Regions from separate parts of the Paractinoplanes brasiliensis genome, predicted to be linked through region 1. Evidence: riboswitches for the same ligand, from Rfam matches in the RefSeq annotation. Region 1 holds a riboswitch; the other holds the start of a gene.
What was found. A riboswitch is a leader RNA that binds a small molecule or an ion and turns the genes downstream of it on or off. The one in region 1 is predicted to bind S-adenosylmethionine.
Positions count from the first base shown of each region.

Region 2: another riboswitch for S-adenosylmethionine. It lies ahead of thrC (threonine synthase); the one in region 1 lies ahead of C8E87_RS25045 (aminotransferase class V-fold PLP-dependent enzyme).

Region 1 is NZ_SNWR01000001.1:5,523,455-5,530,348, forward strand. It holds gene C8E87_RS25020 (CYTH domain-containing protein) at 1-591, shown strand, start outside; gene C8E87_RS25025 (NADPH-dependent F420 reductase) at 629-1,339, opposite strand; gene C8E87_RS25030 (LLM class flavin-dependent oxidoreductase) at 1,354-2,385, opposite strand; gene C8E87_RS25035 (MarR family winged helix-turn-helix transcriptional regulator) at 2,461-2,925, shown strand; gene C8E87_RS25040 (NAD-dependent epimerase/dehydratase family protein) at 2,936-3,787, shown strand; SAM riboswitch class IV at 3,818-3,934, shown strand; gene C8E87_RS25045 (aminotransferase class V-fold PLP-dependent enzyme) at 3,950-5,140, shown strand; gene C8E87_RS25050 (NUDIX hydrolase) at 5,144-5,584, shown strand; gene C8E87_RS25055 (gamma-glutamyltransferase) at 5,581-6,894, shown strand, end outside.
Region 2 is NZ_SNWR01000001.1:4,045,447-4,052,340, forward strand. It holds gene C8E87_RS18115 (alpha/beta fold hydrolase) at 1-1,554, shown strand, start outside; gene C8E87_RS18120 (ABC transporter permease) at 1,551-2,417, shown strand; SAM riboswitch class I at 2,498-2,620, shown strand; gene thrC (threonine synthase) at 2,632-3,915, shown strand; gene C8E87_RS18130 (GNAT family N-acetyltransferase) at 4,172-5,149, shown strand; gene C8E87_RS18135 (hypothetical protein) at 5,088-5,564, opposite strand; gene C8E87_RS18140 (GNAT family N-acetyltransferase) at 5,579-6,085, opposite strand; gene C8E87_RS18145 (hypothetical protein) at 6,183-6,894, shown strand, end outside.

The DNA of each region.
Region 1 (6,894 bases):
CGCCGGGTCTACTTCCTCGACACCATCGACCTGGCCCTGCAGCGCCACGGCTTGATCGTCCGGATCCGGAGCACCGCGGGGCGCAGCGCCGACGCCGTGGTCAAGTTGCGTCCGGTGTTGCCCAAGGCGCTGCCGGGCTGGCTGCGCCGTGACGACGGGTTCGCAGTCGAGATCGACGCGCTGCCCGACAACTACGCCTGCTCGGGCACCCTCAAGCGGCGTCTCGGCCGGCGCGACGTCGAGCGTGCGGTCGAAGCCGGCAAGCCGCTGGCCCGGCTGCTCTCCAGCCGGCAGAAGCGCCTGCTCACGGCGTACGCGAATGTGCCGTTGAACGCCCTGCTCACGTTCGGCCCGGTCGAGGTGCGGCGCTGCCGGCTCACGCTCGCGGCGCTCGACCATCCGCTGGTCGCCGAGCGGTGGAAGTTCCCCGACGGCTCGGTCATCGCCGAGTTGTCGACGCGCTGTCCGACGCAGCGGGCTGCCGAGATCGCCGACGAGACGTCGAGCGCGCTCCGGGCGTACGGGATCATGCCCGACGTCGAGGCGCAGGTGACCAAGACCGAGGCGACGCTGCGCTATTTCAGCGCCTGACGCCCCTGAGGCCCTGCGGCTGCTGAGCCCCCTGCGGCTACTGAGCCTGCTGAGGTTGCTGAGGCGCGTGAAGGCCCAGAGCGCGCGCCCGTGCGACCACCTGACCCCGCTCCGAGCTCGGGAAACGGTCGAGCATGGCACGCAGCTCGGCCGCGGTGACGTTGGCGCCGAAGGCCTCGGTGCCGGGCTCGAGGCGTACGCCCTCAGCCAGCGTTCCCGCGATCACCGGGTCGAACCCGAGATCGTCGACCAGCGCCGCCACCGCCTCGACGTCGGCCGGGCCGTCACCGGCGACCGCGATCGCCTTACGCCCCGCAGTCCCCGCCGGCCGAGCACCCTCCTCGAGGTCGTGGTAGCCCATGTGGTTGAACGCCTTGACCACCCGCGACCCGGGCAGGAAGGCCTGCACGATCTCGCTGGACGAGGTGCGCGGGTCGGTCAGGTCGTCGCGGATGCCGTCGACCTCCCACCAGTAGTTCATGGCGTCGACGACGATCTTGCCGCGCAGCTGCTCGACCGGAACGCCGCGATACTTGCCCAGGGGCAGCGCGAGCACCACCACGTCGGCTCGGGCCGCCGCGTCGGCCGAGGTGGTGGGCTCGGCCCCGGGCGCCAGCACGCCGACGATCAGGCGGATCTTCGAGACGTCGCCGGAGCCGGAGATGAGCACCTTGTGCCCGGCGGCCAGCGCGAGCCGGGCCAGGACGGTGCCGACTTTTCCGGCGCCGAGGATGCCGATCGTGGTCATGGCTGAGTCACCTTTCAGTCGGCCAGCAGGTCGCGGGTCATCGGGATGACCTTGGACCCGAACAGCTCGACGGCACGCAGGCGGGCGGAGGCCGGGATCGAACCGGCGCTGTAGATCATGTCGAACCGGCCGACGCCGAGCACCTTGATGGCGCGGGCCATCTTGCGGGCCACGGTCTCGGGCGAGCCGATGTAGAGCGAGCCCTGCTCGACCTCGTAGTCGAACTCTTCCTTGCGCAGCGGGGGCCAGCCGCGCAGCGCGCCGATCCGGTCGCGCATGACCTTGAAGCGCGGGTAGAACACTTCCTTGGCCTCCTCGTCGGTGTCCGCGACGAACCCCGGCGAGTGCATCCCGACGGGGTGCGCCTTGGTGCCGAGCTGGTCGGCGGCCCGGCGATAGAGATCCACGTACGGGGCGAAGCGGTCGGGCATGCCGCCGATGATCGCCAGCATCAGGGGCAGACCGTACCGCGCTGTGCGGACGACCGACTGCGGGGAGCCGCCCACGCCGACCCACGTCGTCAACCGGCCCGAGTCGGTCTTGGGGAAGACGTCGGCGTCCACGAGCGGGGCCCGGGTGGTGCCGCTCCAGGTCACCGGCTTCTCGTCGAGCAACTGCACGAACAGCTCGATCTTCTCTTCGAAGAGCTTGTCGTAGTCGGCCAGGTCGTAGCCGAACAGCGGGAACGACTCGGTGAAGGATCCGCGGCCCAGGATGACCTCGGCGCGGCCGTTGGAGAGCGCGTCGACGGTGGCGAAGCGCTGGAAGACGCGTACGGGGTCGTCGGAGCTCAGCACCGTGACACCGGACGCCAGATGGATGCGCTCGGTCTTGCCGGCGATGCCCGCGAGCACCGTCTCGGGGCTGGAGATCGCGTACTCCGGGCGGTGGTGCTCGCCGAGCGCGATCACGTCGACGCCCAGCTGGTCGGCCAGCACCGCCTCGTCGACGACCTGGCGGATCGCGTCGCCGTGCGAGAGCAGGTTGCCGTGGTCGTCCTCGGGCAGGTCTCCGAACGTGTCGAGACCGAAGGTGAGTTCCGTCATCATGACCCCCTCAAGCTGATTGACGTGTCAATTATGCCCGCTACTATTGACACGTCAATCACAGGAGGTGGAGTTGTGAGCACCGGCACCCGGAGGTTCCCGACCCGCGACGAGCTCCGCGTCTGGCGCGACTTCCTCGAGACGGGTGAGCTGCTGAGAGGCGAGATGGCGGCCCGGCTGCAGCAGTCGTCCGGGCTCTCGCCGGGGGACTATGCGGTGCTGCTCGCGCTGAGCGAGGCCGCCGGTCACCGGCTGCGGTCGTCCGAGCTGGCGGCCACCATCGGCTGGGAGCGCAGCCGGCTGTCCCATCACCTGGGCCGCATGGAGAAACGCGGGCTGATCCGCCGCGAGGAGTGCGCCACCGACAACCGGGGCGCCGAGGTGGTGCTGACCCCCGACGGCCTGGCCGGCTTTCAGGAGGCGACCCGCCCCCACCTGCGCGACATCCGCGAGATCTTCGTCGACGCGCTGACCCCGCAGCAGCTCGAGGCGGCGGGTGAGATCGCGGCCGCGCTGCGCGCCCACCTCGTACGGGGGTAGAAAGGTCCTCATGGCTCGCATAGCGGTGACCGGTGGCAGCGGCAAACTCGGCCGCGCCGTGGTCAAGGATCTGCTCGATCACGGCAACGACGTCGTGAACCTCGACCTGACCCCCGGAAATGATCCGCGGGCCCGGTGGACGAAGACCGACTTGTCCGATTTCGGCCAGGCGGTGGGCGTGCTGACCGCGGTCGACGACCGCTACGACAAGATCGACGCCGTGGTGCACCTGGCCGCGATCCCCGCCCCGGGCCTGCTGCCGAACGCGGCGACCTTCCACAACAACATCACGGTCACCTACAACGTCTTCGCCGCCGCCCGCACGGCCGGGATCAAGACCATCGTGTGGGCGTCCAGCGAGACAGTGCTCGGCCTGCCGTTCGACACCACGCCACCGCCGTACCTGCCCGCCGACGAGGAATATCCCGCCCGCCCCAACTCGTCGTACTCGCTGGCCAAGCACCTCGAGGAGCAGATGGCGGCCCAGTTCTGCCGCTGGGACCCCACGTTGACCATGGTCGGCCTGCGCTTCTCGAACGTCATGGACCCCGACGACTACAAGACCTTCCCCTCGTACGACGCCGACCCGCACTCGCGCAGCTGGAACGCCTGGGGTTACATCGACGCCCGCGACGGAGCCCAGGCCGTGCGGCGCGCCCTCGCGTACGGGGAACCCGGTGTTGAGGTCTTCGTGATCGCCAACGCCGACACGGTCATGAGCCGGTCCAGCGCCGCCCTGGCCGCCGAGGTCTTCCCCGGCCTGCCGGTGAAGAAGGAACTCGGCGAACACGAGACCCTGCTCTCCATCGACAAGGCCCGCCGCCTCCTCGGCTACGAGCCCGAGTTCACCTGGCGCTCGTAGGGGTCCTCGGGTGATGTAGCCTCGGTGTCAGGTCATGAGCGCCAGCGTGAAGCCCCGGCTTGCTGGCCGGCAACCCTTGCGTTCGCGATGGGGTGCCCCGGGTGAGGACCAGGTCTGCGTCCGCCCGGGCGCGGGCAAGCGCGAGCCCGTGGAGGCATCCTCATGTCCGATCGTCTCGATGTCGTCGGCGCCGACCTGACCGTCACCCTCACGTCCGGCGAGCAGCGACGCTTCACCCACCTCGACTACGCGGCCTCGGCGCCCTGTGTGCGGGCCGCTGCCGACGCCGTACGTGATCTGCTCCCGCACTACGGCAGTGTGCACCGCGGCGCCGGGCTGCGTTCGCAACGGTCGACGCTGGAATACGAGCAGGCCCGGGACATCGTGGCCGAGTTCGCCGGCGCCCGGGACGGCGACACCGTGATCTTCACGCGCAACACCACCGACTCGCTCAACCTGCTGGCCCGCGCGCTGCCCGAGGGCACGACGACGATCGTCTTCGACGGCGAGCACCACGCCAACCTGCTGCCCTGGCCCACGCCCGTGCGCCTGCCGGCGCCGGCCGACCCCGAGGACGCGATCCAGTCGGCACGTTCCGCTTTTGCCTCCGTACGCGGTCCCGGGCTGCTCGCCGTGACCGGCGCGAGCAACGTGACGGGGGAGATCTGGCCGCTGCGCGAACTCATCGAGGTCGCTCACTCGTACGGGGGAAGGGTGTTGATCGATGCGGCCCAGCTCGCGCCGCACCGGCCGATCAGCCTGAGCGACACGGGGGCCGACTACGTCGCGTTCTCCGGGCACAAGCTGTACGCGCCGTTCGGGGCGGGTGTGCTGGCCGGGCGGGGCGACTGGCTGAACGCGGCCGAGCCCTACCTGCGCGGCGGCGGGGCCAGCACGTCCGTCGGCGACCAGGCGGGCGACGTCGTGTGGGCGACCGGCCCGGCACGGCACGAGGGCGGCACCCCCAACCTGATCGGCGCCGTCGCCCTGGCCGCCGTCTGTGACGCGCTGCTGCACGCCGACCGCGCGAGCCTCGACGAACACGAGCGGAGCCTGCTGGCCGCCCTGCCCGAGGGGGTCACCCTTTTCGGCGGGAAGCAGCCGCGCGTCGGCATCGTCTCGTACGCCGTGCCCGACCCGGCCGCCGTGGCCGACCGCCTGGCCCGCGAGCACGGCATCGGCGTACGGGCGGGAATGTTCTGTGCCCACCCGCTGGTGCGACGCCTCGGCGGTGGCGGCGACTGCGGAACCGGTGGTCTGCTGCGCGTGAGTTTCGGCCTCGGCAGCACTCACGACGACATCGACCGGTTGCTGCGCGCCTTTGACGAACTCGGGGTGCGCGGCATTCTTTGAGGCATGACTCAGCCGCGTGCCGTCGCTGTGGTGCTCTCCGAGGGCCGCGTCCTGGTGATGAAGCGATACCTCAAGCACCCCCGCACCTGCGCGATGTGCCCGCGCGGCACCCTGGCCTGCGCGGGCCACGACTACGCGGTGCTGCCCGGCGGGGGCGTCGAGCGCGGCGAGTCGTTCGAGGAAGCGGTCGTGCGCGAGCTGCACGAGGAAACCACGCTGACCGCCCGCATCGAACGGCAGCTCTGGTCGGGCCGGCACGTCAGGCGTCGCGCCGTCTACTTCCTCATGACCGATGTCGAGGGCACACCGACGCTCTCCGGCGAGGAGGCCGCCGAGAACAACCCCCTGAACAGTTACGAGCTGCGGTGGGCCACCCCCGACCAGTTCGACGAGCTGAACCTGTTCCCCCGCAGCATCCACGAACGCCTGACGGAGCTGATGTGACGGTTGCTGTTGCCGCACCACACCCGGATGCTGTTGAGGCCGCGCGGGCGGTGGTAGCGGACGGGGGGAACGCGTTCGACGCGGCGCTCGCGGCGGCCGCGGCGCTCACCGTGGCCTATCCGCACCAGTGCTCGGTCGGCGGTGACCTGGTCGCCATGGTGCGTCCGGCCCATTCCCCCGTACGGGCTGTCCTTTCCATCGGCGCCGCGGCGCGTGCTGTGGATGTGGCAGCGCTGGGCGATCGGATGCCGGTGCGCGGTCCGCAGACGGTCACCGTTCCCGGGGTGGTTGCGGGGTGGGCCGCCGTGCACGGGTTGGGGGCGCGGTTGCCGCTCGGCAAGCTGCTCGCGTTCTCAGTGCGGCTGGCCGCCGACGGTGTCGACGTCGCCCCCGGTCTGCGAGCCGCGATAGCCGCTGGGTCCGACGTGATCCGGGCCGATCCGGGCCTGTCCGCGGTGATGCTGCAGCCCCGCCTCGTGCAGCAGGCCCTGGCCGAAACCCTCGCAGCCATCGGCCGTGACTGGCGGTCGTTCTACACCGGACCGATCGTTGCCGGGGTGCGCGCCCTGGGCAGCCCGCTCGCCGAGGAGGATTTCGCGGCCCACGTCGCCGAGGTCGGAGACCCCTTGCGTACGGTCGTCGGCGGCGTCACCTGGCATGCCGCGCCGCCGCCGGTGCAGGGCGCCACTTTCCTCGCGGTCGCCGGTTCACGGTCGTTGCTCGCCGACAGCCGCCGGGCACAGTCCGCCCGCGACGCCTTCCTCGGCGACCCCCGCAGCGGCCCGATTCCCCTCAGCAACCTCCTTCTCCGTACGCCGGAACAAGCGTCCCCCGTCCCCGAGCCGCGGCCGCCGTCCGCGCCGGACCGGATGCGCCGGGCGAGCGGCGACACGGTGGCTGTGACCGCAGTCGACGACGAGGGCAACGCCATCGCGCTCATCCAGAGTGTCTTCGAGAGCTTCGGCGCCGGGTTGCTGGAGCCGTCGACCGGGGTGGTGCTGCACAACCGCGGCTCGTCGTTCCGCCTCGACCCCTCGCACCCCGGGCACATCGCTCCCGGCGTACGTCCTCCGCACACGCTCTGCCCGGCGATCGCCACCACTGCCGACAGCGTGATCGCCCTGGGTTGTCAGGGCGGCCGGGCCCAGCCGTGGATCCTGGCCCAGCTCGCCTCCGAGGTCCTGTCGGCCGACGACCCCGGCGAACTGGTGGCCCGCCCCCGCTGGATCCTCCGGGGCGACGACCTGATGCTCGAACCCGGCGTGCCTGTGCCGCCGGGAGCCGACGGGCTGACGGTCACCACCGTGCCG
Region 2 (6,894 bases), 1.5 Mb from region 1:
GCGCAGCCGATCGCGAACCCGCCGAACGGCAACCCGGGCGCGCTGTCGTCGCTGCCGGGCGCCGGCGGGCGTCTCAGCGAGCTGCTGTCCGGGGTCGCCGCCGACATCCCGGGGCAGCACGCGACCTTCGAGTCGGGGCCGGTGACAAAGGCGATCGACATCGTGGGGTCGCCGACCGTACGGCTGCGGGCTGCCTCGCCGACCGGGGAGGCCACCCTCTTCGTCAAGCTCTACGACGTCGACCAGTCGGGGGCCGAGACGCTCAGCGCCGGGCTCGTCGCCCCGGTGCGGCTGACCGATCTGCCCGCGACGCTGGAGGAGTCGGAGGTCCGCACGGTCCGGCTGCCGGCCATCGTGCGCCAGATCGACGCGGGTCACAGCGTACGGGTTGTCGTCGCCACCACCGATCAGGCGTTCCTCTCGCCGGTGCAGCCCGCCACCTACACCGTGCAGGTGGGCACCGAGCTGCTGCTGCCGACCGTGGTGGGGGAGCCGATCGCGAACCCGCAGACGATCTGGCGGTACGTGCTGGCCGGGCTGCTGGCGGCGATCGTCCTCGGGCTCGCAGTGGTGCTGCTCGTGCGGCGGCGCCGTCTGCGGGGGCAGCACACCCCGACCGTGCCCGAGCACGCCGACACGCCTCTGGTGGTGCAGGGCCTGCGCAAGGCGTACGGGGACGGGTTTGTCGCCGTCGAAGAGATCAGCTTCACCGTGCAGCGGGGCCAGGTGGTTGGTCTGCTCGGCCCGAACGGCGCGGGCAAGACCACCACGTTGCGTGTGCTGATGGGCCTGACCATGCCGACCGCGGGTGAGGCGCTGGTGTTCGGGCACAAGCTGGTGCCGGGCTCGCCGGTGCTGTCGCGGGTCGGCGCGCTGGTCGAGGGGCCGGGTTTCCTGCCGCACCTGACCGGCATGGAGAACCTGCGGGCGTACTGGCAAGCCACCGGGCGCCCGTGGGAGGACGCCCGCTTCGACGAGGCGCTCGAGATCGCCGGGCTGGGCTCGTCGGTGCACCGGCGTACGAAGAAGTACAGCCACGGCATGCGGCAGCGGCTCGCCATCGCCCAGGCCATGCTCGGCCTGCCCGAGCTGCTGGTGCTGGACGAGCCGACCGACGGGCTGGACCCGCCGCAGATCGCCGAGATGCGCCGGGTGCTCAAGCGGTACGCCACCGACGGCCGGGCCGTGCTGGTCTCCAGCCACCTGCTGGCCGAGGTGGAACAGACCTGCACGCACGCGGTCGTGGTCAACAAGGGCCGGATCGTCGCGTCCGGGCCGGTCGACGAGATCGTCGGTGACTCGCCGTCGGTACAGCTGGAGGTCTCCGACGTGCCGGCCGCCGAGCGCGTGCTGGGGGAGCTGGGTGTGCGCTCGGTGCTGCCCGACGGGCCGTCCGGCCTGATCGTGGACATGAACGGCACGCCCCGCTCCGAGGTGGTGGCGTCGCTGGTGCGCGCGGGAGTCGCCGTCGACCGGGTGGTGCCGCGCCGCCGTCTCGAAGATGCTTTCCTCGCCCTGGTCGGCGAGAACTCGCGGGGAAGTGGGGACCGATGAGCGTTCAGGCTGAGGCAGGCGCGACCGGCTACCGGCCGTCACGCACGCTGCCGATCATGGCCGAGGTGCGCCGGCAGGCGTCGCGCCGGCGCACCCAGTTGGGCCTGGGGTTCATGGCGGTGCTGCCGCTCATCATCCTGATCGCCTTCGAGTTCGACAGCGGGGGCGACGACGACGGCAACGGCGGCGCGTTCGGCAGCCTGGTCGACCTGGCCACCTCGGGCGGCCTCAACTTCGCGCTGTTCTGCCTGGCCGTGTCGGCCGGGTTCCTGCTGGTGGTGGTGGTCGCGCTGTTCTGCGGTGACACCGTGGCGAGCGAGGCCAGCTGGGGCAGTTTGCGCTATCTGCTGGCCGTGCCGGTGCCGCGGGCCCGGTTGCTCGCGGTGAAGCTGATCGTCGCGCTGGCGTACTCGGCGGTCGCGCTGATCGTGCTGACCGGGGTCGGGCTGCTCGCCGGCACCCTGCGCTACGGGTGGCATCCGCTCGGCAGCACGGTGGCGGCCGAGATCGCGCCCGGGGCGGGCCTGCTGCGGCTGCTCGGCATCGCCGGCTATCTGGGCGTCACGATGCTGGTCGTGGCCGGGCTGGCCTTCCTGCTCGGGGTGCTGACCGACGCCCCGCTGGGCGCGGTCGGCGGCGCGGTGATGATCTGGATCCTGTCCAGCATCCTCGACCAGATCACCGCGCTGGGCGTGATCCGCAACGGGCTGCCGACGCACTACAGCGACGCCTGGATGGGTCTGCTGTCCACCCCGGCGCAGGTGGACGACCTGGTCAAAGGCGCGATCAGCGCGATCGTCTACGCCACCGTGTGCTGGGGCCTCGCGTTCTGGCGGTTCACGCGCAAGGACATCACCTCGTAAGGGGGTCTCGCTCACACCTCGGGATCTCACGCGCCGATTCGCGCCATCTCGTCGTAAGGTGTGGGAAACAACAACTGAATACCTCATCCAGAGGGGCAGAGGGACACGGCCCTGTGAAGCCCCGGCAACCACCGTGCAGTCTCGACGACGAGGCCGCGCGCGGCAGGTGCTAATTCCGTCCCCTTCATGGGGAAAGATGAGAGGAAAGGCCTCGATGACGTCTACCGTCAACGCACCCATTGCCACCTCGGTCTCACCCGCCACGGGCCTGGTCTGCCGTGCCTGCGGCGCGCAATACCCGCTGGTCGCGCAGCACGCGTGTTACGAGTGTTTCGGTCCGCTCGAGGTGGCCTACGACCCCGCCCTGCTGGCGCGGGTCACCCGTGAGCAGATCGAGGCCGGACCGCAGAACATCTGGCGGTACGCCGGTCTGCTGCCCGCCGGTCAGGACCCGGCCACCCGGGTCAGTCTCGACCCCGGCCTGACCCCGCTGATCAGCGCGCCCGCCCTGGCCGCGGCGGTGGGCCTGCGCGCGCCGCTGTGGGTCAAGGACGACTCGGCCAACCCGACGCACTCGTTCAAGGACAGGGTCGTCTCGGTCGCGCTGACCGCCGCGCGCGGCCTCGGCTTCACCCGCTTCGCCTGTGCCTCCACCGGCAACCTGGCCAACTCGGTCGCCGCGCACGCCTCTCGCGCCGGGGTGCCCAGCATCGTCTTCATCCCGTACGACCTGGAGCAGGGCAAGGTCGTCACGACCGCGGTCTACGGCGGCGAGCTGGTGGCCATCGAGGGCTCGTACGACGACGTGAACCGGCTCTGCGGCGAGCTGGTCGAGACCGACGAGTTCGAGGACACCGCGTTCGTCAACGTCAACGTGCGGCCGTTCTACGCCGAGGGCTCCAAGACCCTGGGCTACGAGGTCGCCGAGCAGCTCGGCTGGCGCATCCCGGCCCAGGTGGTCATCCCGATGGCCTCGGGCGAACTGCTCACCAAGGTCGACAAGGCGTTCTCCGAGCTGGTCGAGATCGGCCTGTGCGAGGCGCCCGAGGGCGGCTGGACGGTCTTCGGCGCGCAGTCGGCCGGGTGCAACCCGATCGCCACGGCGCTGCACAACGACACCGACGAGATCACCCCGGTCAAGCCGACCGGCATCGCGAAGTCGCTCAACATCGGCGACCCGGCTGCCGGGGCGTACGCGATCGAGGCCGTACGGCGGACCGGCGGCTGGATGGACCACGCCGACGACGACGAGATCCGGGCCGGCATCCGGCTGCTGGCCGAGACCACCGGGGTCTTCGCCGAGACCGCGGGCGGCACGACCGTCGCGGTGCTCAAGAAGCTGGTCGAGAGCGGCAAGCTCGACCCCGAGAAAGAGACGGTCGTCTACAACACCGGCGAGGGTCTCAAGACGCTGGACGCGATCAGCGAGCTCGTCGGGCCGACCCACCGGATCAAGCCGTCGCTGCGGGGCGCACGCGCGGCCGGCCTGCTGGGATAACTCTGGGTAATCGGCAATCTGCCATCCAGTGAGAATTCCATCGCGCGAGGACTTGCGCGGTGGTCGCGGGATCGGCAGGATGCTCTCTGCGGGAGGGCGCGGCGCCGTACGTGGCCCCTCACCTTCGAGCTTGGCGACAATCTCTCGAGGGACCCAACGACCCAGTGCCGGAGGCGCTGTGCGTCCGTCCTCCCGACCAAATGCTTGCTCCATAAATCGTTGGCGTTCATGGCCGTCGCCCGCAAGGGTGGCGGGCATGCGTGTATCTGCCGGGCCACTGCAGACTCCCGAGATCGCCTACGACATCGCCGCCGCGACAGCACATCATGACTGTCCCGACATTCCATTCCAGAGCCGGGAAAATTACCTCAAGATCCTAGACAATCCGCCACCCGCAGTGACGTTCGAGCGACATCTGGGTTATCTCGACGGCGAGCCGGTCGGGTTGCTCGTGCTCGAGTTCCCCCAGCTGGACAATCTGGACGTGGTCTGGGCCGAGTTGCTCGTGCTGCCCGGTCACCGCAGGCAGGGCGTGGGCCGGGCGCTTCTCGACGTGGCCGCCGAACGGGCCGCCGCGCACAACCGCAAACACATCCAGGCGTCAACCGTCGACCGGCATCCGGACGGCCGGGCGTTCGCCGAGGCCGCCGGGGCCAAGCCGGGCCTGGCCGAGATCCGCAGCCGGCTCGACGTCACCGCGCTCGACCCCACGCTGCTGGCCGGGCTGCGGGCCGAGGCCGAGAAACACGCCGCCGGCTACACCCTGCGGAGCTGGCTGGGCGTGCCGCCGGACGACCTGATCGACGGCGTGGCCTATCTGGAGGGACGGCTCAACGCCGACGCCCCCAGCGGTGATCTCACCCTTGAACCGGAGAAGATGGACGCCGCCCGCATCCGTGACGGCGAGCTCGCACGGCAGAAACGCGGCCGCCTCAGCTATCAGACCGGCGCGCTGCTCGGCGATCGGCTCGCCGCCTGGACGTGGATCAACGTCGACCTCGGCCACCCCTCCCACGCCTGGCAGAGCACCACGATCGTCGACCCCGGCCACCGCGGCCACCGGCTCGGTCTGCTGGTCAAGCTGGAGAACCTCGACTTCGTACACGGGCACAGGCCCGCCCTGGAGGCGATCGACACCTTCAACGCGGCCGAGAACACGTACATGCTCAAGGTCAACCGGGCGATGGGCTTCCGGGCGGTCGACGATTGGATCGAGTGGCAGAAGGACCTTTGAGCCGCGCGAGCCACGGCCGCAGCGGGAGGTCGGTGGGGTAGCCGCCCGCCTCCAGTCCGGCCCTGCGCTCGAAGACGTTGCGGGCGCCCCACGAGCCGGTCGTCGCGTACGAATAGCCGCAGGCGACCCAGTAGGCGGGCCAGAACAGCGGCCCGAGCAGCGCATACTGCGCGGCGTGGCGGTGCTCGTGGTCGAACAGCTCACGACGCTGCTCGTCGAGCAGCCACGAGGCGCTGCGCCGGGTGATGATCACGGACCCGACCGTGAAGCAGGACGCGGGCGGGATCGGCAGGCGGTAGCCCTCGGCGATCAGCACCCCGTGGCGGCCCCGCCGGATCTTGGCCCGGGTGATCAGCGCGACCAGCAGCCCTGTCCCCGTGGTGCCGTTCAGCGCGGTGAGGACGCCCCTGGTCACGTGTCGCACGGCCGTCACACGCTCCGGCGCATACGCAGCTCGGTCAACGCGGGGATCACCGGGTGGGGCACGCGCTCGCCGGTGTCGGTGAAGCCCAATTTCTCGTACGCCCGGAGCGCGCGATTGTTGCCGACGACCACCTCGAGCAGCGTCTTCAGGCGCCCGGCCGAGGTCGACCACGCGGCCACCGCCTCGATCAGGTCGGCCACCACCTTGCCGCCGCGGTGAGCCGGCGTCACGTACACGGCGAAGATCACCGTCTCGCCGGGGAAGTCGGGGGAGATCGTGCCGCCCGCGTGCCCGATCAGCCGCTCGCCCTCACCCGGGTCGGCCACGAACTGGGCCAGGCTGTCACCCCGGGACGCCTGCACGACCCGCTGCCGATAGGAGGCGTGTGACCGCTCGGCGGCCTGGGCCAGCGTCTCGAGGAAGGCGAGAGGGCTGTCGGCGAGCATCTCGAGCCGCAGCGCGCGCATCCGGGCCGCGTCCTGAGGGCGTACCCGGTGCACGTTCCAGCTCATGGCGTCTTCACTACCTTCACCGGGCCGGGGCGGCAAGCGGGTTGCCGGGAATCGGACGGGGTGGCGGGACGGCCCGGTGCTGGGGCAAGGTGTCCCGGTGGAGCCGGTCGAGTCGCACATCTTCGTGGTCGAGGAACCGGTGGTGGCCGCCGCCGACCCCTTCGACCCCGAGGGGCGTACAGCCGACCTGAGCTGGCGGCGTGATGTGCCTCCGGACGTGCCCGGGGTGGTCGACCCGATCGTGGCCGGGCCCGGGTTCGGCCAGTGGGCCCGCCGGTTCGGCCGGGTCGCCGGGCGGCACGCGGCCCACCTGGTCCCGGTGATGCTGCTGACCGCGCTGCCCATGCACTTCTTCGTCGGCCGCGTCGACGACACGATCGTGGCCGCTCCCGCGCTGGCCGAGCTGGTCGGCGGGTTCGGCCTGCTGCTGCTCCCGGCCATGTGGCTGGCCTACCTGGCGGTGTCCGCGCTGCCGCTCGTGCTGAGCCTGGCCGGCGTCGTCGGGGTGGCTCTGCCCGCGGCGGCCGAGGGACGCCGGCCCCGCCCTCGCCGGGTGTGGTCGCTGGTGTCGATGCGGCTGCGGGCCCTCTGGCTCTGGTTCGCCGGGTTCGGCCTGCTCAGCGGCGGCCTTCCGGTGCTGCTGACCGAGGAACAGGTGGGTTCGGCGGGCGGCCTGGTCACGGTCGTGTTCGCGATCGGGTCGACGGTCGCGCTGACGTTCGGCGGCCTGCTCGGCTGTGTCGTGGTGGTCGAGCGCGGGCGCGGCCCCCGGCGCGCGACCCACCTGCTCGCCCACTCCCGCCCGGCCG